3 regions of the Clostridium sp. CM042 genome follow, and region 2 is predicted to be linked to each of the others. Evidence: predicted binding sites of a transcription regulator. Region 2 holds the regulator's gene; each other region holds the start of a gene.

Region 1 (8,280 bases), 1.0 Mb from region 2:
AAGGCCGCTATTGTTGAAGATGATGAGAAGGATACTTGCGGTAGAATGTTATTAAACTATGGTCATACCATCGGTCACGCAATTGAGCAATTCTTTAATTTTGAAGTGTACTCCCATGGAGAAGCAGTGGCGATGGGAATGTATTCTATAACAAAACTAGGAGAAGAGCTAGGAGTGACTAAAACTGGAACAGCAAGTGCTATAAAAGAGATTTTAATTAAGTATAATTTGCCTTGGATGTTGCCTGAAATAAAAAGTGAAGATATAATTGAGACTATTAGTCATGATAAGAAAAATATTGGAGAATCTATGAATTTCATATTAATAGAATCCATCGGTAATAGTTTTATTGAAAAAATTAATGAAGCTAAGATAAAGGGCTATCTGCAAAAAATTCTTGAATAAACTATATTGAATTGAGGTGTTTAGTGATGAAGTCAGTTATGATCCAACCTTTTTCTTTAAATGGAAAAGTCAAAATTCCGCCTTCAAAATCCCTATCTCATAGAGCAGTTATAGCCGCAGGATTAAGTGGCGGTGAATGTGAGATTGATAATATTAGTATGTCTGAGGATATAATAGCTACTTGTGAAATAATGGAGAAACTTGGAGTTAAGATTAGGCAATTCCCAAACAATCTTGTGGTATGTGGAAAAGGTAAGATTCAGATTGCATGCGGTGGAACTTTGGGAAGTGAGCTACAATGCAATGAAAGTGGATCAACACTACGGTTTTTAATTCCTATAGCCATGCTAACTGGAGAAAAAATAATTTTTAAAGGAAAGTCTAAACTAGTACAAAGAACACTTAAACCTTATTATGAAATTTTTGATAAGCAGAATATAAAGTACACAACTAACAATGGTTGTCTTCCTTTAACCATAGACGGGACCCTTAAACCTGGAATTTTTGAACTTAGAGGAGATGTAAGCTCTCAGTTTATTACTGGTCTTATTTATGCACTGCCTCTATTAAATGGAGATTCAACGATTAAAATTACTAGGTCAATAGAATCTATCGGGTACATAGATTTAACTTTAGATGTATTAGATAAATTTGGGATAAAGGTAGAAAATAATAATTATAGAGAATTTAAAATAAAAGGAAATCAACACTTCGTGAAAAGAGATTATAGAATTGAAGGCGATTTTTCTCAAGCTGCATTTTACCTTGCCGCTGGTGTTTTAGGTGGAGAAATTGAATGCATTGATTTAAATATGGAATCACTTCAAGGGGACAGAGTAATATTGGACATAATTAAAAAAATGGGCGGAAAGATTACTATTGAAGATGGTATTATAAGTGCTTCAAAATCAGATTTAAAAGGCACCGTTATTGATGCATCACAATGCCCTGACCTTGTACCAATAGCTGCGGTGCTTGGCGCTTTAAGCGATGGCACAACAGAAATCATTAATGCTGCTAGAGTTAGAATAAAAGAATCTGATAGATTAAAAGCTATAGCAACAGAGCTAAATAAAATTGGAGCAGAGGTTATTGAAAGAGAGGATTCACTTCTAATTCATGGTAAACCATGGCTAAAGGGCGGAATTGTAAACAGTTGGAATGATCATAGGATAGCTATGGCTATGGCAATTGCTTCAATTAGATGCACGCAGAAGCTCACAATCGAGGATAGTGGGGCAGTGAAAAAATCCTATCCAGAGTTTTATGATGATTTTAAGAGGTTAGGAGGAAAAGTTAATGAGCGGACAATGGGGTAAAAAAGTAAAGTATTCTATCTTTGGAGAATCTCATGGAAGAGGGATAGGAATAATTATTGATGGATTACCGCCAGGTATAAAGCTTGATATGGATTTTATTAATAGTGAAATGCAAAGACGCGCTCCAGGACGCGATGAATTTTCAACTAAAAGAAAAGAAGGAGATAAATTTGAAATACTAAGTGGATATTTTAATGGATATACCACAGGGACACCTCTTTGCAGCGTTATTTTTAATGAAAATCAAAATTCGAAGGATTATGATAAGTTAAAGGATTTAGCGAGACCGGGTCATGCAGATTTCACAGGAAAGGTTAAATATTCAGGCTTTAACGATTATAGAGGTGGAGGTCATTTCTCAGGAAGAATTACAGCACCACTTGTTTTTGCAGGTGCTGTTGCGAAACAAATACTTGCAGGTAAGGGAATCGAAATAGGAAGTCACGTTTTAAGTATTGGGAATGTGTTTGATAGTTATTTTGATGGTGTTAATTTAAAGAAACATATATTAGCAGATATTCTAAAGAAAGATTTCCCTGTACTTGATGATCCAAAGGGAAAAGAAATGAAGAACATTATATTAAAGGCGAAGGACGAAACAGATTCGGTTGGAGGTATAATTGAAGCTACTATATTAAATGTGCATTGTGGACTGGGGGAACCATTCTTTGATTCTATAGAGAGTAATTTAGCTCAATTACTATTTTCTGTGCCTGCAGTTAAGGGTGTAGAATTTGGAATGGGATTTGAAATAACAAAACTTCGGGGAGGCGTAGCAAATGATGTACCTTACATGAAAAATGGTAGTGTTGCGACGAAAACTAACAATAATGGTGGAATTAATGGGGGTATTTCTAATGGAATGCCTATAGTTTTTAGAGTAGCAATGAAACCAACACCTTCTATTGCAAAACCTCAAGATACCATTGATATGGTGACTTGTGAAAATTCAGAAGTATCTGTTACAGGCAGGCATGACCCTTGCATAGTCTTGCGAGCACTACCAGTAATTGAAGCTTGCGCTGCAATGAGTATTTTAGATTTTATTTAAGTATATTTCAGAAGGATGTGTTTTAATGAGTAAATTAGATAATTTTGATATAGATAATTTAAGAAATGAAATTGATAAAATTGACTCTAGCCTTGTTTCGTTATTTGAAAATCGTATGGAAGTAGTTTTAAAGATAGCTGAATATAAAAAAAATAATCATATGGAAGTTTTAAATAAGGCTAGAGAAGAAATAGTTATAAAGAAGAATTTAGACTTAGTTAAAAATCAAAATTTGTTTTTAGAGGTAGAAGAATTTTTAAAATCCGTTATGGAAATAAGTAGAGGGTTTCAAAACAAAAATTTAAACAGTGATGGAGCTTTGGCTACTGATAAAAAGCAAACTGTTGGGTTTTATGGCGTAACAGGTTCCTTTAGCGAACAAGCTTTAAAGGTATATTTCGGTAAAAATGTGCATGCAAAAGCAATAAGCGAGTTTGAAGATATATTTTTGCAATTGAAATATGGGAAAATAAGTTATGCCGTTATCCCTATAGAAAATTCTTCCACAGGGGCAATATCTGAGGTTTATGACCTTCTAAATAAATATAATTTTTATATAACAGGGGAAAAATATCTTAAAATAAGTCAAAACTTAATGGGAATTAGAGGCTCAACATTAGATGATATCAAAGAGGTTTATTCTCACCCTCAGGGATTAGAGCAAAGTATGGAATTTTTAAAAGGCTACAAGCAGTGGAGGTTAGTTCCTTATAACAGTACTGCAAAAAGTGCGCAGTTAGTTAAAGATAGACAGGATAAAACCTTGGCAGCCATAGCTAGCACTAAGGCAGCAGAAATATACAATCTTGAGATTTTGCAGAAAAATGTAAATTCAGATGCAACAAATATGACTAGGTTTGTTGTTATTGGCAAAGAGATGGAGTCAACTAGCGAAAGCAATAAAACAAGCTTAGTTTTATCTACTACCCACAAGGCGGGTTCACTCTATCATGTTTTAGAGCATTTTGCAGAAAACGATATAAATCTTTTAAAAATTGAATCTAGACCAATAAAGGATAAACCATGGGAATATTTCTTTTACATAGATTTCCAGGGGGGTATAGATGAAGATAAAATTATATCTTCAATTAAGTTAATTAAAAAGAATAGTCGTTATTTTAAGATATTGGGCAGTTATAAAAGTGGAATGCTTGATATTGAATAAATTATGTTAGTAACTTTTATTTAAGAAATGAGGGAGAGTTATGTCAGAGTTATATGGTTTACTTGGAGAAAAACTAGCACATAGTGTTTCTCCACAAATACATTCAAGGGTATTTAATAAATTGAATATGAAGGGTTACTATCATCTCTTCGAATTTAAAAGCAAAGATCTTAAAGCAGCAATGGCTGGGTTTAATGTTATTAAACCCAGAGGTATTAATGTAACTATTCCTTATAAAATTAAAGTTATGGAATTTCTTGATGAGGTTAGCATAGAAGCAAAAGCGATAGGAGCTGTAAACACCCTAAAGTTTGAGGAAAACAAAACTATTGGATACAATACGGATTACTTTGGAATTGGAATGCTTTTCAATAAGTATGATATTGAGGTGAAAAACAAAAAAGCAACAATACTTGGTAATGGTGGAGTAGCAGTTACTATGGCTACGTATTTATTAAATAAGGGAATAACTGAAATTACTGTAGTTACAAGGGATATACCAAGGCTTAAGGAAAACAGCAAATTTAGCGATTGTAAATTGATTTCTTATAATGAAATTCAAGGACTTAAAGAGTCAGATATAGTGGTAAACTGTACACCACTTGGAATGTATCCTAATTTGGACAATTCCCCAATTGAAAAGAAACATATCGGTAAATTTGGAACCGCTGTGGATATGATCTACAATCCTAAGAAAACTCTATTTCTAAATTATGCGAAGGAGACGGGGTTAAAAGCAGTTAATGGTCTTTATATGCTAGTTGGTCAGGCAATTGCTGCCCAGGAAATCTGGAATGATATTAAAATTCCAAAGATTATAATTGATGAAATTTATGATGAACTAGAAAAGGGAGTAGAAAATTAGAAGATGAAAAATATAGTTTTAATTGGAATGCCCGGTTGTGGTAAAAGTGTTATTGGAGAAATGATTGCAGAAAAGATAGAAATGGCATTTATAGACATAGATACATATATTGAAGCTAGTACAAAGCTTACTATTACTGAAATATTTAAAAATGGTGAGGCTGGATTTAGAGACATAGAAGCTATAGCAGTTGAGGAGTTATCTAAAAAAGATTCCGTAATTATTTCAACTGGTGGTGGAGTGATTAAAAGACATGAAAATATTTTAAATCTAAAGAAAAATGGAATTATAATTTACATCAACCGTCCTATTGAGCTAATAGCTACAGGTATAGAGACTGAGGTTCGTCCATTACTTGCAAAGGATCCATCTAAGATTTACACATTGTTTGAGGAACGAGGGCAATTTTATAAAAAATATTGTGACCATGAGGTCATGAATATTAGAGAAATTGACGATGTAGTAAACAATATTATAGAAATATATACAAATGAGATGTCGCTAACCAAATAATTTAACACAGAATAAAAGCTGTTGATTACTCAACAGTTTATTTATTCAGCCTATATTAGTTAATTAGCCACAAAAAAATAAAAAAAGTATTTTATCATTTAGAATTGGATAATATGGAAATTATTATTGTGAAATGAATTCAAATAAAGTAATATAGATATATAAGATTAAATTCAAAACAACAAATTATCTATATTTAAAATGGAGAGTCAAATTAGGAGGAAATTAATAAATGTTTGAGATGAAAGAAAAATATAAAACGGGTATTGAGCATATCGATGTAGAACATGAAAAACTTTTTGAAATAGGAGAAAGAGCTTATCAGTTACTGAAAGATAAATATGATACGGATAAATATGATAAAATAGTTGGAGTAATTGAAGAATTAAAAGAGTATACAGTTTATCATTTTAACGATGAAGAGGAATATATGATGAGTATAAATTATAAAAGATTATTTACCCAAAAAATCGACCATGCATTTTTTATTAAAAAAATAGAGGAGGTAAATTTAAATAAAATTGATGAAAACCAAGATGAAGCTATAATGGGAATATTAACTTTTTTAAATGATTGGCTCATTAATCATATATTAGAGAAAGACTTACTTATACCACAAAAATAAGATTTCTTTTTAATAAACCATTATAAGTACAAATGAACAGAATACTAGATGCAGCAAGTTAGATAATAATATAATATGTATAACAATACATTATGTACATTGACAAATTATAAAAAAAGGTGTATTTTATAACTAACATTAGCACTCGATAACATAGAGTGCTAACAAAATAAAAAATAAGAATAGTTGGTACGAAAGGGGAAATTTTAATTGGAAAAAAAGCAGTTTAAAACGGAGTCTAAGAGAATTCTAGATATGATGGTAAATTCCATATATACTCATAGGGATATTTTTTTAAGAGAACTTATCTCTAATGCTAGTGATGCTATTGATAAAATTTATTATAAGACACTAGCAGATAATTCATTGACTTTTGATAAAGATAACTATTACATTACAATAGCCAGTGATAAGTTAACCAGAACAGTAAAAATTTCTGATACAGGAATTGGAATGACAGAAGCTGAACTTAGTGATAACCTAGGAGTTATAGCTAAAAGTGGCTCTTTAGCATTCAAAAAAGAAAATGAAATAAAAGATGGGTATGACATAATTGGACAATTTGGAGTGGGATTTTATTCTGCATTTATGGTAGCAGATAATATTACTGTTATAAGTAGAGTTTTTGGTAGTGATAAAGCTTACAAGTGGGAATCTAATGGTGCAGAGGGTTATACTATAGAAACTTGCGTAAAAGATACTGTTGGAACAGAAATTACACTTAAAATAAAAGAGAATACAGAAGATAATAATTTTGATGAATATCTTGATGAAAACTCACTAAAATCTATTATAAAGAAATACTCGGATTTTATTAGGTACCCAATTAAAATGGATATAAGTCAGTCAAGACTCAAAGAAGGTAGTGAAACAGAGTACGAGGACTTTGTTGAGGAAAAGACTGTAAACAGTATGGTTCCTATATGGAGAAAAAACAAAAGTGAACTTACTGATGAAGATTATAACAATTTCTACGCTGAAAAGCACTATGGATTTGATAAACCAGCAAGGCACATTCATATTAGTGTTGATGGTGTTGTAAGTTATAATTCAATTTTGTATATTCCAGAAAAAACGCCTTATGATTTCTATACAAAAGAATATGAAAAAGGCTTAGAATTATATTCAAGTGGCGTTTTAATTATGGATAAGTGTGCAGATTTATTGCCTGACTATTTTAGTTTTGTAAAAGGAATAGTTGATTCAGAAGACTTGTCACTTAATATATCTAGAGAAGTACTGCAACATGATAGACAACTTAAACTTATAGCTAAAAACATTAAAACTAAAATTAAAAATGAGTTAGATGGTTTACTTAAAAACGAAAGAGAAAAATATGAAGAATTCTATAAAGCATTTGGAAGACAATTGAAGTATGGCATTTATAGCGATTTTGGAAGTAATAAAGATGTTTTGCAAGACTTATTGTTGTTTTATTCATCAAAGGAGAAAAAGAATGTTACTTTAGATGAATATGTTTCTAGAATGCCAGAAGATCAAAAATATATTTATTATGCTTCTGGAGAATCAAACGCGCGAATCGAAAAATTACCACAAATTGAAATGGTATCAGATAAAGGATTCGAAATTTTATATTTCACGGATGAGGTAGACGAATTCGCTGTGAAAATGATAATGAAGTACAAAGAAAAGGAGTTTAAATCTGTATCAAGTGGTGACTTAGGTATAGAAGTAGATGAAAAAGAAAATCCTTCTAGCACTGATGAAAAAGACAATAAAGAATTATTTGAACATATGAAAAGTATTTTAGCAGGTAGAGTTAAGGATGTTAGGGCATCAAAAAGACTTAAGAACTACCCAGTATGTTTATCAAATGATGGTGACCTTACAATAGAAATGGAAAAAACATTAAATTCTATGCCTAACAATGAAAACATAAAAGCAGATAAGGTTTTAGAAATAAATATAAATAATGATATGTTTAAAGTACTTAAAGAGTCTTTCGATAAAGATAAAGTTAAGTTAGATTTATACACCAATATATTATATAATCAGGCACTACTTATTGAAGGATTACCGATTAATGATCCGGTAGAATTCACAAACAATATATGCAAAGTGATGATATAATGAAAATACGCTTTTAATGAAAATTTAAGCATATTTATGAGCTATAAATGGACATTAGTTCGTTTATAGCTCATTTTTACTATTAAAGAATAATTTGAATATTACAAAGGAGGAAGAGCTTATGGTAAAACTCATCGCAACAGATATGGATGGCACCTTATTAAATGACAATGGAAATATAAATGAAAAAATATTTGATTTAATACATGCGTTTAATGATAAGGATATAAAATTTGCAGCAGCGAG
Region 2 (8,280 bases):
ATATCAAAAACTGTTGAGTTAGCGTCCACGTGCCTCTCAAGTGCCTTTATACACATTCTAGTAGTCTCATGAGATCCAGTTCCAAAAGCCATACCTGGGTCTAGTTCTACAATTATTTCATCAGTATTTTTATTGTATTCTTCCCATATAGGCTTAATAACTATCTTTTCTCCTACCTTTATTGGTTTATAATACTTTTTCCAGTTATTTTCCCAATCCTCTTCATTTACCTTTTCTGCCGTTACAGATCCAGCGCCTTTGTCTAATCCACACTTTGGTAAATTATTTACCCCTATTTTAATTTCTTCTAAGTGCTTTTCAAATTTTTCATCTTTTTTATAGTATCCCTTAATTACAACTCCACTCTTTGTATCTATAATAGTTTCATCAAAATAGTCCCAATCTGTAGTATGATCCCGTCTAAAAATCAAATCTAAAGGATCTAAAATAGATACCCCTTCAACTCCCGTATTGTATAGCATTTCAGATACAGCTTCAACAGCCTCACTACTTGTTATTATAGTTACTTCAATCCAATCTTTATTCATTATTAATCTCCTTATTTATAATAAAAAACTCCGTTTTACAAAACGGAGTTTTTTATTGTTATTTGCCAAATATTTTATCTACAATAGACTTTTTATTTTCTTCAAAAAAATCTACATTCTCGCCACTAGCTTCCATAAATAGTTTTAAAGCTTCCTTTTGCTTATCATTCATAGCTTTTGGAATATCAACAATAACCTTTACGTATTGATCTCCTCTTCCATGTCCGTTTACTCTAGGTATTCCCTTACCCTTAAGTCTAAATACAGTCCCAGATTGTGTTCCTCCTGGAACTTTGTATTTAACGTCTCCATCAACGGTTGGCACTTTAATTTCAGTGCCAATAGATGCATACCCAAAGCTTATATGAGATTCTATATGAATATCATTTCCATTCCTCTTAAAACTTTTATGAGGAGCTACTCTAATATTTATATACAAATCTCCTGATGGGCCACCCTTTTCACCCTGTTCCCCTTGACCTCTTAGAGGCATAACATTTCCAGTATCAACTCCACCTGGAACATCAATTTTAATTTTCTTATTTTTTCTCTGTTTTCCAGAACCATGACAAGTTTTACATGGCTCAGAAATTATTTGACCCTTGCCACCACACTTATCACAAGTGCTCATGCTAGCAAAGCTTCCAAAGGCAGTGTTTCTCTGTACTTTTATCTGCCCAGCTCCCCCACATTTATCACATGTTTTAGGCGAAGTACCGGCTTTAGCACCACTACCACTGCAATCCCCACATTTCTCATTTCTTGTAATGGATATCTCTTTTTCTATCCCAAAAACAGCCTCTTCAAAACGCAGGTTTAGATTATACTCTAAATCTGCACCTTTTTTAGGTCCATTCTGATTTCTTGAAGAGAATCCTCCACCTCCAAATATGTCGCCAAATATATCTCCAAACCCACCAAATCCAGAAAAATCAGAGCTGCCTCCAAATCCTGCTCCATTTGCATCAGCTGTACCATATTGATCATATCTTGATCTTTTCTCTGAATCAGATAAAACTTGGTATGCTTCATTCATTTCTTTGAATTTTTCTTCCGCCGCTTTATTATCTGGGTTTCTATCTGGATGATACTTTAATGCACCCTTTTTAAAAGCTTTCTTAACTTCTTCTTCACTGGCACCTCTTTCTATGCCAAGAGTTTCATAATAATCTTTTTTTGACATCTAGCTTTTCACCACCTAAAATATATATACTTCTATATTATAACCTAATCTCTAATACAAAGTAATCCTTAAAATAAGGGAAGGGTAATTACCCATCCCTTATTTTAATTGATTTTACTAATTATTTATCTTATTTTTTTTCATCTTCTTCTACTTTAAAGTCAGCATCTACTACATTATCATCTTGATGAGCATTTCCATCTGCGTTAGTTTCGCCTGGGTTTGCTCCTTGCTCTTTTGCTACTTCTGCTTCTGCTTGATATATTTTTGTAGTTACTGCATAGAAAGCCTCAGTTAATTCTTCAGTAGATTTCTTTATAGCTGCTATATCTTCTCCATCTTTAACTTTTTTAAGAGCTTCTAATTTAGCATCAATATCTTTTTTATCATCTTCTGTTACTTTTTCTCCAAGTTCAGTTAAGCTTTTTTCAGTTTGGTATACTAACTGTTCTGCATTGTTCTTAACTTCAATTTCTTCTTTTCTAGTTTTGTCTTCTTCTGCAAATTTTTCTGCTTCTTTTACTGCTTTATCAATTTCATCATCGCTTAAATTAGTTGATGCTGTGATTGTTATCTTAGCTTCTTTTCCTGTTCCTTTATCCTTAGCTGATACATTAACTATACCGTTAGCATCTATATCAAAAGTAACCTCTATTTGTGGGATTCCTCTTGGTGCTGCAGCAATTCCTGAAAGAGTAACTCTTCCTAAAGTCTTGTTACCTGCAGCCATTTGTCTCTCACCTTGAACAATGTTAATTTCAACTGATGTTTGACCATCTGCAGCTGTTGAGAATACTTGACTCTTTTTAGCAGGAATCGTAGTATTTCTTTCAATTAAAGGAGTAGCTATTCCACCTAAAGTTTCAATTCCTAGTGTTAATGGAGTTACGTCAAGAAGTAAAACATCTTTAACTTCCCCACTTAATACTCCCGCTTGAACTGCTGCTCCGAGTGCTACACATTCATCTGGATTTACTCCCTTTGAAGGATCTTTTCCAGTAAAGTTTTTAACTGCTTCTTGAACTGCTGGTGTTCTTGTTGAACCACCTACAAGTACAATTTTATCTATTTCATTAAGTGATAACCCTGCATCTGCAAGTGCTTTTTTCATTGGTTCTATTGTAGCATTAACTAAATCATGAGTTAACTCATTAAATTTAGCTCTTGTTAAATTTATATCTATATGCTTTGGACCTGTTGCATCTGCAGTAATAAATGGTAGGTTAACATTTGTTTGCATTGAAGATGATAATTCAATTTTAGCTTTTTCAGCAGCTTCTTTTAATCTTTGAAGTGCCATTTTATCATTTCTTAAATCTATTCCATTATCCGCTTTAAAAGTGTCAGCTATGTGATTCATAACCTTTTCGTCAAAGTCATCTCCACCAAGTTTAGTGTTACCATTAGTTGATTTAACTTCGAATAAACCATCACCAAGTTCTAATATAGATACATCAAATGTACCGCCACCTAAATCATATACTAATATTTTTTGGTTAACATCCATTTTATCTAAACCATAAGCTAGAGCTGCAGCTGTTGGTTCATTTATTATTCTCTTAACTTCAAGTCCAGCTATTTTTCCTGCGTCTTTTGTTGCTTGTCTTTGGCTATCATTGAAATAAGCAGGTACAGTTATTACAGCTTCTGTAACTGTTTCTCCTAAATAAGCTTCAGCATCAGCTTTTATTTTTTGTAGAATATACGCTGAAATTTCTTGTGGTGTGTGTGATTTTCCATCAATATCTACTTTATGATTAGAACCCATTTCTCTTTTAATTGACATTATTGTTTTATCTGGGTTCGTAATTGCTTGTCTCTTTGCTACTTGACCTACTAATCTTTCTCCATCAGCTTGGAATGAAACTACAGATGGTGTAGTTCTTGCACCTTCTGAATTAGAAATTACTACGGGTTCTCCACCCTCCATAACTGCTATACATGAATTTGTTGTACCTAAATCTATTCCTATTATTTTTCCCATTATTATTTCCTCCTCATATTCCTTTTAGACCATAACAATTATAATTGTTATAATTCTTATATTTTCTATTATATTTTTTTATAATATGAATCTTTAATTTGCAACTTTAACCATACTATGCCTTAATACCTTGTTTTCTTTCTTATAACCTTTTTGGAATACTTCTACTATTTCATTAGTTCCATACTGTTCATCTTCAATATGCATTACCGCATTATGAAGATTTGGGTCAAATTCACCTTCTGAGACTAATTCTTCTACTCCTAATTTAGTAAAGGCATCATTAAATTGTCTTACCGTCATCTCCACACCGACTCTTAGATCTTCCCCAGCTCCTTCAACAGAAAGTGCTCTTTCTAAGTTATCAAGTACTGGTAAAACTTCTTTTAAAACATCGGCGCAAGCATCTGTGTATATACCACGTTTCTCTTTTACTGTTCTTTTTCTAAAGTTCTCATATTCAGCAGATGTCCTTAAATATTTATCTTTAAACTCATCTAGCTCACTCTGTAATTTCTTGTTTTCTTCTTCTAATTTTTTCTTATTTTTTTTCATATCTTTTTCTTTTTCACTTTCTAAAAGTTCTTCAGCTTCTTCTACTATTTCAGCTTCTTCTACTATTTCAACTTCTTCTGCAGTTTCCTCTATAGAACCCTTTGTCTCTTTCATAGTACTTTGACTTTCGCCAGTTTCATCAACTGAGCTTGAAGCCCCATTATTAGGTATTGATGTGTTTTCCTCTTTTAAATCTTCTTTTAAAATTTCCTGATTATTTGTATTCACTAAATCATTCCTCCATTTCTGGCTCAAAGTAAATCTTTAAATTTAAAACTTTATATATGATCATCATAAATTTGAGCTATATTATCATTTAATTCTTTAACTATTTCAGTTAATACAGATATAACTTTTCCATAAGGTATTCTTGTTGGGCCTATAACGCCAATAGATCCGAGTGGTATTCCGGACGCGCTATAAACAGCTGTTATAATGCTGCATTCACGAGCACATTCAACAAAATTTTCTCCACCAATTTTAATTGTAATATTACCTGTAATGTCCCCTACTCCTAGCAAACTATTTATACTCTCTTTATTGTCTACTAAAACTAAGAACTCACGAGCTTTGGTAATATTATTATATTCTGGGTAGTTAAATATATTTGCAGCACCCTGAATATATACTTCCGAAGCTTCAATACCAGACAAACTATCATATAAAGCTGGAATAATTCCATCAAAAATTTCTTGATAAAATGCTAAATCTCTTTTTAAATTATTAATAACTTCTAAATTTATTTGTTCAATTGTAAGCTTTCTTAATCTAAAATTAAGTAAATTGTTAAGTTTTTCAATGCTATCGCTACCAATAGGTTTCTTAATCTTAATAACATTATTTTTGATGATACCACTGTCTGTAATAATTACAAACAAAATACTCCCAGCATCTAGATTCATTAGCTGAATATATTTTATACAGCTCTTTTGAACAGATGGTGCCTTAACTATAGATGTAAGATTTGTAAGAAGAGAAAGCACTTGTGTTGCTTGCTTAACAATTTTATCAACCTCATATAAAGCAACATTAATAAGGTGATTTTTGATCATATATTCTTCCTCATTGGATAATTTTGTTAACTCCATAAGTCTATCAACATATAATCTATAGCCCTTATCTGATGGTTTTCTACCAGATGATGTATGCAACTGTTCTATATATCCCATCTCTTCGAGGTCTGACATTTCATTTCTTATAGTAGCTGGACTAATACCTAAATCATACTTTTTAGCTATGGTTCTGGATCCAACAGGCTCACCATTATTTATATAATCTGTAATTATAGCCTGAAGTATTTTAATTTTTCTTTCATCCATTTCCATAATACCACCTCTTTTATTAGCACTCACTACCGTTGAGTGCTAACGAGTATGTATTAAAAGTATCATTTGCTAATGTATTTGTCAATAACCTTAATTTTTTAATTTAGCCATTATATATTGATTATATTGATTCAAATTGAGTATGCTACGTTTTCCTTCGATTTCCTGATGTACTGTAATATTAACAACTTAAGAACGAAATTTATAGTAATGTATTTATAGAAGAAATTCTGCCATAATCACATTAGATATTTCAATACCTTCATAAGTTAAAAAAACATTGTTTTCATTTTCCTCCATGAACCCATTGCTTACATATTTATTTATTACTTCCCTATAAACACTATCTATATCTTTGTCAAATCTTTTCCTAAATTCACTTTTGCTTATGCCTACATTCTTTCTAAGACCCATAAACATAAACTCTTCCATATCATCTTTAAATGAATTTTTTGTTTTTTCCACTATTGCACAACAATCAACATTTATTTTCTTAATATATTTTTCTATATTTTCTTCATTTCTATACCTAACCCCATCACTATATGAATGAGAGGCAGCTCCACATCCAATATATTCGCTCATTTCCCAATATGCTAAATTGTGTCTACATGACTTATCGTTTTTTGCGAAATTTGAAATTTCATATTGTATATACCCTTTCTCTCCCAAATATTCTATTGTCTGTGCATACATAGTTCGCTCTATTTCCTCATCCGGAAGATTTAATGTGCCTTCTTCAAATCTTTTATAAAAAGCTGTTCCCTCTTCCACTATTAGACTATAGCAAGATAAATGCTCTGGATTAAGGTTAGTTACATTCTCTAAGGTCTCTATCCACTGCTTAAGCGTTTGAGACGGAAGTCCAAACATTAAATCTACATTGATATTATCAAACCCTAGATTTCTAGCCATTTGAAAACTTTGTTTAAAATCTTCAATAGTATGGATTCTACCCAGCTGTTTAAGCAAGGAGTCTTGAAAGGCTTGAAGTCCAATGCTGATCCTATTTACTCCCATTTTTTTTAAAAAGTTTAATATTTCACTCGTAAAAGTCCCGGGATTTCCTTCCACGGTAAACTCTAAATCATCACACATATCCAACCTACCAATACTTTTCCCTATCATTTCCCAGCCTGCTAAAGATAAATAGGTGGGAGTTCCCCCACCTATAAATATAGTTTTTATTTTTTTATCTCTTATACTATTTATTTCTTTTGCTAGAGCTGCGGCATAATCAAGCATACAATCCTCTTTACTAGCAAATGACGGAAAATCACAATATAAACACTTCTGCTTGCAAAAAGGAATATGTATGTACAACGCAACATTCTTCATAGTTTAAGCCTCACTTTATTCCTAATCTACTTTAAGTATAGCCATAAATGCTTCTTGTGGAACCTCTACGCTTCCCACTTGTCTCATTCTCTTTTTACCTTCTTTTTGTTTCGATAATAATTTTTTCTTTCTTGAAATATCTCCACCATAGCATTTGGCTAAAACATCTTTTCTAAGTGCCTTTACAGTTTCTCTTGCGATTACCTTTGAGTTTATAGATGCTTGTATTGGTATTTCAAACATTTGTCTTGGTATAAGCTCTTTCAGTTTTTCAGCCATAATTCTTCCTCTATGGTAAGCTCTTTCCTCCGGAACAATCATAGATAGAGCATCTACTTTATCCCCCTTAAGTAAAATATCTAGTTTTACGAGCTGAGTCGTGGTATAATCCTTAAATTCATAATCAAAAGATGCATATCCTTTTGTTCTTGATTTTAAGGCATCGAAAAAGTCGTATACTATTTCATTAAGAGGCATGTCATAATTGAGCACTACTCTAGTGGTTTCTATATATTTCATATCAATATATACGCCTCTTTTTTCTTGACATAACTCCATAACTGATCCTAAATATTCTGATGGTGTTATGATAGACGCTTTAACTACTGGCTCTTCCATATAACTAATTTCTGTTGGTTCTGGAAGATTTGTAGGATTTGTTATTTCTATTAATTCTCCATTAGTTTTCATTACTTTATATATAACTGATGGAGCTGTCGTAATGATTTCTAAATTAAATTCTCTTTCTATTCTTTCTTGTATTATCTCCATATGAAGAAGACCTAAGAATCCACATCTAAATCCAAAACCTAAAGCAATAGATGTCTCTGGTTCAAACCCTAACGCTGCATCATTTAACTGAAGCCTTTCTAGTGCCTCTTTTAATTCTCCATATCTAGCACCATCTACCGGATAAATACCACTAAACACCATAGGTACTGCTGGTTTATATCCCTTAAGTGGCTTAGACGCCGGCCTTGCTGCTTCTGTTATTGTATCTCCAACTCGTGCATCCCTAACATTTTTTATAGATGCTGTTATGTATCCAACATCCCCAGCACTTAGCTGCGATACTGGAAGATAGTTCGGAACAAATACTCCAACTTCTACTACATCATATATCTTATTAGTATTCATTAGTTTAATCTTTGTTCCTGTTTTAATAATTCCATCTTTGATTCTTACATAACATACAACACCTTTATAACTATCATATGAAGAATCAAAAATTAAAGCTTTGAGTGGTGCTTCTTCATCTCCACTAGGAGGTGAAATCTTTTTTACTACAGCTTCTAGAACATCTTCTATATTAAGCCCAGTTTTCGCCGAGATTAGAGGAGCATCCTG
Region 3 (8,280 bases), 1.7 Mb from region 2:
GTAGTTCAAACAATAGGTTGTTCAACAAAAGAAATGGAAAAGTATGAAATTGGTGACTCATTTTCAGATTTTGTAGGACCACTTGGACAAGCATCTGAATTAATGAGTGAAAGCATTGAAGATTTAAAGAAAAAGAAAATTGTGTTTGTAGCTGGCGGGCTAGGAACTGCACCAGTTTATCCTCAAGTTAAATGGCTCAGCGAGCAAGGCATTAAGGCAGACGTAATAATAGGCGCAAAGGCTAAAGATTATGTAATTATGGAAGAAGAAATGAAGAAAGTAGCAGGAAATGTATATCCATGTACTGATGATGGTTCATATGGATATAAGGGGCTTGTCACAAATAAATTAAAAGAATTAGTTCAAAATGATGGTATAAAATACGATTTAGTTGTTGCAATTGGACCAATGATAATGATGAAATTTGTATGCAAATTGACTGAAGAACTTGGAATATCAACTATTGTAAGCATGAATCCTATTATGGTTGATGGAACAGGAATGTGTGGAGCTTGCAGACTTACTGTAGATGGTGAGACTAAGTTTGCTTGCGTTGATGGTCCAGAATTTGATGGACATAAGGTTAATTTTGATGAGGCAATGAGAAGACAAACAATGTACAAAACTCAAGAGAGTTCTAATGATGAAGGCATTAAAGCAGGCTGCGGTTTAGGAGGTACCAAATAATGGGTAAAATGAACAGGGTTGCAATAGAGGAACAAGATCCAAAAGTAAGAGCAACTAATTTCGAAGAGGTATGTTTAGGATATACAGAGGACGAAGCAGTTGAGGAAGCTACAAGGTGTTTAAATTGTAAAAAGCCAATGTGTGTTGGAAAATGCCCAGTAGCAATAGATATTCCCGGGTTCATAGCTCACGTAAAAAATAGACAATTTACAGAGGCAGTTAAGGTAATTGCAAAATATAGTGCGTTGCCAGCAGTCTGTGGAAGAGTTTGTCCACAAGAAACTCAATGCGAAAGCAAATGTATATTAGGAATAAAGGGAGATGCCATAGCTATTGGTAAACTTGAAAGATTTGTAGGTGACTATTCAAGAGAGCACAATGTTGACCTTTCAGAAACAAAACCTAAAAATGGCATTAAGGTTGCGGTAATCGGAAGTGGTCCTTCAGGACTTACCTGCGCAGGAGATTTAGCTAAAGCTGGGTACGATGTAACTATTTTTGAAGCACTTCATGAAGCTGGTGGAGTTTTGGTATATGGAATTCCAGAGTTTAGGTTGCCAAAAGATACAGTTGTTAAACATGAAGTTGAAAATGTTAAGAAATTAGGAGTTAAATTAGAAACAAATGTGATAGTAGGACGAACTGTAACAATAAATCAGCTGATGGAAGAAGAAGATTTTAAAGCTGTATTTATCGGTTCAGGTGCTGGACTTCCAATGTTCATGGGAATACCAGGAGAAAATTTAAATGGCGTATTTTCTGCTAATGAATATTTAACTAGAAGCAATTTGATGAAGGCATTTAAAGAGGGATATCAGACTCCTATAAGAACAGGTGAAAAGGTTGCTGTTGTAGGTGGAGGAAATGTTGCTATGGACTCTGTGCGTACAGCAGTGAGACTTGGAGCAGAAGGGCACATAGTGTACAGGAGATCAGAATCAGAACTTCCTGCAAGAGCCGAAGAAGTGCATCACGCAAAAGAAGAGGGAGTTATAATGGATTTACTTGTGAATCCAATTGAAATCCTAGGAGATGAAAAAGGAAATGTTATAGGCATGAAGTGTATAAGAATGGAGCTAGGAGAACCCGATGCATCAGGAAGAAGAAGACCTATAGCGATTGAAGGCTCGGAATTCATAATGGATGTAAATACGGTTATAATGTCTTTAGGGACATCACCAAATCCATTAATTCCTTTAACAACAGAAGGGTTAGAAATCAATAAATGGAAGTGCATAGTTGCAGAAGATGAAACTGGATTAACATCTAAAAAGAATGTATATGCTGGTGGAGATGCTGTTTCAGGAGCTGCTACAGTTATATTAGCTATGGAAGCAGGCAAAAAAGCTGCTAAAGCTATAGATGAAATGTTAACAAAATAATAGATTTTAAATTACAAACTCCATAAACAAAGGTTTATGGAGTTTGTTTTAAAAAAAGTGGGGACAGGTAACAACTATTTGGTATAATAATGTTGTACATGAGGAGGTATATTATGTTAATAGATAAGATAAATAAATATTACACTAAGGAATATGATTTAAGTTGTGCTGAGGTAATGATTTATGCTGCTAGTGATGAATATAATATGAATTTAAAAAGCGAAACGTTTAAAACTATGTCATCATTTGGGGGAGGAATGGGTATTGAGAGCGTATGTGGAGCAATAACAGGTTCGTTGGCAGTTATAGGTATATTATTTACTAAAGAAAAAGCACATGAAGGTGATAGAGTTAAAAGGCTATGTCAGGAATTCTTCCGAAAATTTGAATCAAAGTTAAGCACGAATAATTGTGCGGCGCTTAAAGCAAAATATAAAAAAGAGGATACTGGTTGCAGGGTGATGATTGAAACTGCTACTGAAATATTAGATGAAATTGTGATACGCGAATTAAAAGTTAATAATTTAATTTAATGAAAGGAAAAATTATGGATTACAAAAATATTGAATCATTTAATGAAGGCATTATAATAAAAGACGTAGAGAACTTTGAACTAGACCATATATTCGAATGTGGGCAATGCTTTAGATGGAACAAGGAGCCTAATGGTAATTACATAGGAGTAGCATATGGGAAGGTAATAGAAGTAGAAAAAAAGGGGACGCAAGTAAAGATATATAATATAAATGAGGAAGAATTTAATGAGATTTGGTGTGGTTATTTTGACCTTAAAAGAAATTATACAGTTATCAAAGAGAAATTTAAGATGGATCCTCTTCTTAAAAAATCTGTTGATTTCGGGTATGGCATTAGATTATTGCAGCAGGAGCCTTTTGAGCTTACCATATCATTTATAATTTCTTCAAATAATAGAATCCCAATGATAAAAAGAGCTATAAACAATTTGAGCGAAAAATGGGGAAAATCAATAGAATATAAAGGGAAAACGTACTACACGTTTCCAACGGCTGCAGATTTAGAAGAAGCTTCTGTAGAAGAAATTCAGAGTTGTAGTCTGGGGTTTAGATCTAGATATGTAAAAAACACAGTGCATCAGGTATATACTGGTGAAGTGAATTTGGAGCTTATTAAAGCAGCAGAAGATGATATTTGCCATGAAGAACTAAAAAAGCTTAGTGGAATAGGCCCAAAAGTTTCGGATTGTATTATGTTATTTTCTATGCAGAAATATTCCGCGTTCCCTGTGGATGTGTGGGTTAAGAGGGCAATGCAATTTTTTTATTTAGCACCAGATGTATCTCTACCTAAAATAAGGACCTTTGCTAGAGATAAATTTGAAAACTTAGCAGGTTTTGCACAGCAGTATCTGTTTTATTATGCAAGAGAAAATAATATTAAAATAGAATAAACTAAGCAAAATAAGTAATACTATATAAAACTATGGGTTACTATTGAATAATATAAGAATGAAGAGGGTCAATAACAATGAAAAAAATGTGGAATAGTATTAGAATGAAGGTATCAGGATATAAACAATATATATTACTATCAGCAGTTTTGCTAGCTTTCGCATACATAGGATATGAATATTATTTCAAGTATTCATATATATTGAAAAATCCGAATATATTAAAAGAAGTTATTCTTTCTTATGGAAATTTCAGTGTTTTAATTTTCATTCTTATGCAGGTTTTACAAGTGGTAGTTTTTTTTATTCCAGGAGAATTTATACAAATTGCTGGAGGATATATTTTCGGCACATTTTTAGGTGGTATAATATCTTTAATGGGTATTACTTTAGGAGGTATAATAGTATATTTTATTGCTAATAGCTATGGTAGGCCTTTTGTGGAGAAGTTGTTATTAAAAAAGAAAGTGAAATTTTTTAGAAAAATATTAAAAATAGGAAGCAAAAAAAATGTTATATTCATATTTTTTTTAATCCCAGGAATACCTAAAGATGCTCTAATATATATATGTGGAGTATCTGATGTTTCTTTTAAAGATTTCTTTATATATTCAACACTCGGTAGAATTCCAGGGATTTTCATTTCTTCTTATTTTGGTCAAAAAATAGATGCATGGGATGTTACAAGCTTAATAACTATAGGCATAACAATGAGTATTATATCAATATTAGGAATTTTTAAAGGAAATACTATAATCAAAAATGTAATTAAAAAGAAAAAATCTTATTGAAAAATTACGGTAACACATGTTTTTATAAATATTATAAAGAGTGTAGATTATTATAAAATTATAAAGAGTGTAGCTTTTTATATTGTGATTTATATATACACCTTAATATTATGCTACTTATAGTAATCAAAATAATTATTAATATTGCACAATGGAAGAAAAAATTCTGTGGAAGGATTGTTATTATTGGATCATATTTAATATCAAATAACCAGTAATCATTTTTGAAGAAAATATGGTGAAAAGCTGTGAAGCTTTTATCGAAATTAACTAAAAAGGGTATAAGTAATATTATCGGTACGATAATAAGTAAAATGGAACTAGTTAACAAGTATCTTATTGTTTTGCGTCTCTTATTTACGAGTATACCTATAATACTTATTAATATGGAGAAAAATAGCATTACTTTAAGAGTATTAAATATTATTTTAACTTCTTTAAAATGAATTTTACCATTATTGGATGAGGGTAGTGTTGGAAGATTAAATTCTTCATTTTTATTTTGAGTTAAATAAGTGATTATATAGTCATAATTAGTCTTTAGTTCTTTTTTGTTTAAATTAGAAGATTCTTCAATTTTTAAAACCTCAATATCCTTATAATATAATGGCTTAAAAAGCAAAGTAAGATTTACGCTTAAAATTATAAAAGAAAAAGTAAAACTTAAAATAAAAAATGTTTTAAATGAAAATTTAATAAGCGTTTTTATATTTCTGAAAATAGAGCCTGCAGAAAAATAGTTATTAATCCATTTATATAGACTATTCATAAAATCACCTCTAATAGTGATTCTAACAATAAATCGAAATATATTCAATAATAATAAAAATGTGCAAAAACTACAATTTTAATAAAAGCTAAGTAAATAAGAGAAAAACTATATAATGCAGTGATAACTAAACATAATATGTTTAATTGCTTATAAATGGTATAATATATAGAATAGATGAAGTTGATATTATATTGATTATTAATTAGAATATTAGGTATGGAACTCATTAGCACTCAGATGTGATGAGTGCTAACAAAATTATAAAAGGAGGGGTTTAAAATGAACATTAGACCACTTAGTGATAGAGTATTAATTAAAAGATTAGATGCGGAAGAAACTACAAAAAGCGGAATTGTTCTTGCGGGAGCTTCAAAGGAAAAACCACAAGAGGCTGAAGTAGTTTCAGTAGGACCAGGAAAAGTTGAAGATGGAAAAGTAATCAGGATGGAAGTTAAGGCAGGGGATATAATATTATTCTCTAAATATTCAGGAAATGAAATAAAATATGATGGTATTGAGTATATCATATTAAAACAAGACGAATTATTAGCTGTAATTGAAAAATAATTTTAATTAAACGCAATCAACAATTAAACAATAATGTGACAATTGAACAATAATATCAAATTTTCGTTTAATTGTTAATAAATTATTATTTAATTGTTAGCGTATAGGAGGGTTTAAAATGGCTAAAGATATATTGTTTGGAGAAGAAGCAAGAAGAGCTATGCAAAGAGGTGTAGATAAACTTGCAAACACTGTTAAAATAACACTCGGACCCAAAGGGAGAAATGTTATTTTAGATAAAAAGTTTGGATCACCATTAATAACAAATGATGGCGTTACTATAGCTAGGGAAATAGAGCTAGAAGATGCATTTGAAAATATGGGAGCACAGCTTGTTAAAGAAGTTGCTACAAAGACAAATGATGTAGCAGGAGATGGAACAACTACAGCTACATTGCTTGCCCAAGCTATAATAAGAGAAGGTTTAAAAAATGTTACAGCTGGTGCCAATCCAATGTTAATAAGAACTGGTATAAAAATGGCTGTAGATAAAGCTGTTGAAGAAATTAAAAAGTCTTCTAAACCAGTTAATGGTAAGGAAGATATAGCGAGAGTAGCTGCTATATCAGCTAGTGATGAAGTAACAGGAGCTCTAATTGCTGATGCTATGGAAAGAGTAGGCAACGAAGGTGTTATAACTGTAGAAGAATCAAAATCTATGGGAACAGAACTTGATGTTGTTGAAGGAATGCAATTTGATAGAGGATATTTAAGTGCATATATGGTTACAGATGCAGAAAAAATGGAAGCAAATCTTGACGAACCATATATTTTAATAACTGATAAGAAAATTACTAATATACAAGATATACTTCCAATACTTGAGCAAATCGTTCAACAAGGCAAAAAGTTATTAATAATTGCTGAAGATATTGAAGGTGAAGCTTTAAGTACATTAGTTGTTAATAAATTAAGAGGAACTTTTACTTGTGTAGCTGTTAAAGCACCAGGTTTTGGTGACAGAAGAAAAGAAATGCTTCAAGACATTGCCATCCTAACTGGTGGAGAAGTTATATGTGAAGAATTAGGAAGAGAACTAAAAGACGTTACTGTTGACATGCTTGGAAAAGCAGAAAGTGTTAAAATATCTAAAGAAAACACTACTATAGTAAATGGTAAGGGTGAAAAGGATACAATACATGATAGAGTTTCCCAAATTAAAGTACAAATTGAAGAAACTACATCAGATTTTGATAGAGAAAAATTACAAGAAAGACTCGCTAAACTTGCAGGAGGAGTAGCTGTAATTAAAGTTGGAGCCGCTACTGAAACTGAATTAAAAGAAAAGAAACTCCGAATAGAAGATGCTCTTGCAGCTACAAAAGCAGCAGTTGAAGAGGGAATAGTTCCTGGTGGTGGAACAGTTTATATTAATGCTATTCTTGAGATTGCAAAATTATCATCAGATACACCAGATGTTCAAGTGGGTATTAACATAATTAAAAGAGCATTAGAAGAACCATTAAGACAAATAACTACAAATGCTGGCGCGGAAGCTTCAGTTATAATAGAAAAAGTAAGAGAAAGCGCTGGAGAAACTGGATATGATGCTTTACGTGGAGAAATGGTAAATATGATAAAAGCTGGAATTGTTGATCCAACAAAAGTTGTAAGATCAGCACTTCAAAATGCAGCATCTGTTTCAGCAACATTCTTAACAACAGAAGTTGCAGTTGCGGATATTCCAGAAAAGAATTCGGCACCAATGGGTGGCGCACCAGGAATGGGAATGGATGGAATGTACTAAAAATAATTTAAACAATAATTATTATAAATAAAGTATATTCAAATAAAAAATTAACTAGGGGTTTGCCTTAGTTAATTTTTTTTGTTTTGTTAAGTCGTATAATTATGTTTCTAGTATGTTCGTGAACTAGTTAATGAACATACTAGAAATATTCATTGACAAATGCTTAAACATTAACTATCATTATTGTAATAACAAATTCAAAGAACAATGACGCTACTCATATATACCTTGAATATGGCAAGGAGTATCTACCGGAAGCCGCAAATTTCCGACTATGAGTAATCTTAGTATGAGCTTATTTTTGGCATGCTAATTTTACTTTAGTTAAGGTAGGATTAGTATGCCTTTTTATACTTTATACCTTATTTTAAAATATAGTATATATAAATATTTTTATGCTAATTATAAAGACGAATGTAAAATAAAATTGTGAAAGGGTGTTAATTAAATGGCAAAAATATTAAAACAAGCATATACCTTCGACGATGTATTGCTAGTTCCAAATAAGTCTAAAGTATTACCTAAGGATGTTAGTTTAGTTACTTACCTTACAAAGACAATAAAACTTAACATACCTCTAATGAGTGCAGCGATGGACACTGTTACTGAGTCTAGAATGGCTATTGCTATGGCTAGAGAGGGCGGAATAGGTATCATACATAAGAATATGAGTATTGAAAACCAAGCTATTGAAGTAGACAGAGTTAAAAGACAAGAAAATGGTGTAATTACAGATCCTTTCTACCTATCTCCAGACAATATTTTAGAAGACGCTTTATCATTAATGAGTAAATATAGAATATCGGGAGTTCCAATTACAACAAATGGTAAATTAGTTGGAATAATTACTAATAGGGATATAGTTTTTGAAACTGATTATAGTAAGAAAATTAAAGATATAA

What was found. The regulator HrcA, encoded in region 2, represses chaperone genes, less so after heat shock. The targets are predictions, from matches to a motif close to TGTTAGCACTCNNNNNNNNNGAGTGCTAACA.
Region 1: a site for HrcA is predicted at 6,080-6,110, ahead of htpG (molecular chaperone HtpG). Genes of this name have one in related genera too.
Region 3: a site for HrcA is predicted at 5,286-5,316, ahead of ACWJJ7_RS09770 (co-chaperone GroES). Genes of this name have one in related genera too.

The regions. Positions count from the first base shown of each region.
Region 1 is NZ_CM143646.1:963,448-971,727, reverse strand. It holds gene aroB (3-dehydroquinate synthase) at 1-405, shown strand, start outside; gene aroA (3-phosphoshikimate 1-carboxyvinyltransferase) at 432-1,724, shown strand; gene aroC (chorismate synthase) at 1,705-2,775, shown strand; gene pheA (prephenate dehydratase) at 2,801-3,940, shown strand; gene aroE (shikimate dehydrogenase) at 3,981-4,805, shown strand; gene ACWJJ7_RS04585 (shikimate kinase) at 4,809-5,318, shown strand; gene ACWJJ7_RS04580 (bacteriohemerythrin) at 5,551-5,943, shown strand; gene htpG (molecular chaperone HtpG) at 6,154-8,034, shown strand; gene ACWJJ7_RS04570 (HAD family hydrolase) at 8,156-8,280, shown strand, end outside.
Region 2 is NZ_CM143646.1:3,773,414-3,781,693, reverse strand. It holds gene prmA (50S ribosomal protein L11 methyltransferase) at 1-548, opposite strand, end outside; gene dnaJ (molecular chaperone DnaJ) at 607-1,731, opposite strand; gene dnaK (molecular chaperone DnaK) at 1,862-3,715, opposite strand; gene grpE (nucleotide exchange factor GrpE) at 3,809-4,441, opposite strand; gene hrcA (heat-inducible transcriptional repressor HrcA) at 4,549-5,595, opposite strand; gene hemW (radical SAM family heme chaperone HemW) at 5,812-6,933, opposite strand; gene lepA (translation elongation factor 4) at 6,955-8,280, opposite strand, start outside.
Region 3 is NZ_CM143646.1:2,067,465-2,075,744, reverse strand. It holds gene ACWJJ7_RS09800 (sulfide/dihydroorotate dehydrogenase-like FAD/NAD-binding protein) at 1-687, shown strand, start outside; gene gltA (NADPH-dependent glutamate synthase) at 687-2,069, shown strand; gene ACWJJ7_RS09790 (C-GCAxxG-C-C family (seleno)protein) at 2,183-2,602, shown strand; gene ACWJJ7_RS09785 (DNA-3-methyladenine glycosylase family protein) at 2,617-3,498, shown strand; gene ACWJJ7_RS09780 (TVP38/TMEM64 family protein) at 3,576-4,289, shown strand; gene ACWJJ7_RS09775 (TIGR01906 family membrane protein) at 4,348-5,058, opposite strand; gene ACWJJ7_RS09770 (co-chaperone GroES) at 5,341-5,628, shown strand; gene groL (chaperonin GroEL) at 5,747-7,375, shown strand; purine riboswitch at 7,576-7,673, shown strand; gene guaB (IMP dehydrogenase) at 7,827-8,280, shown strand, end outside.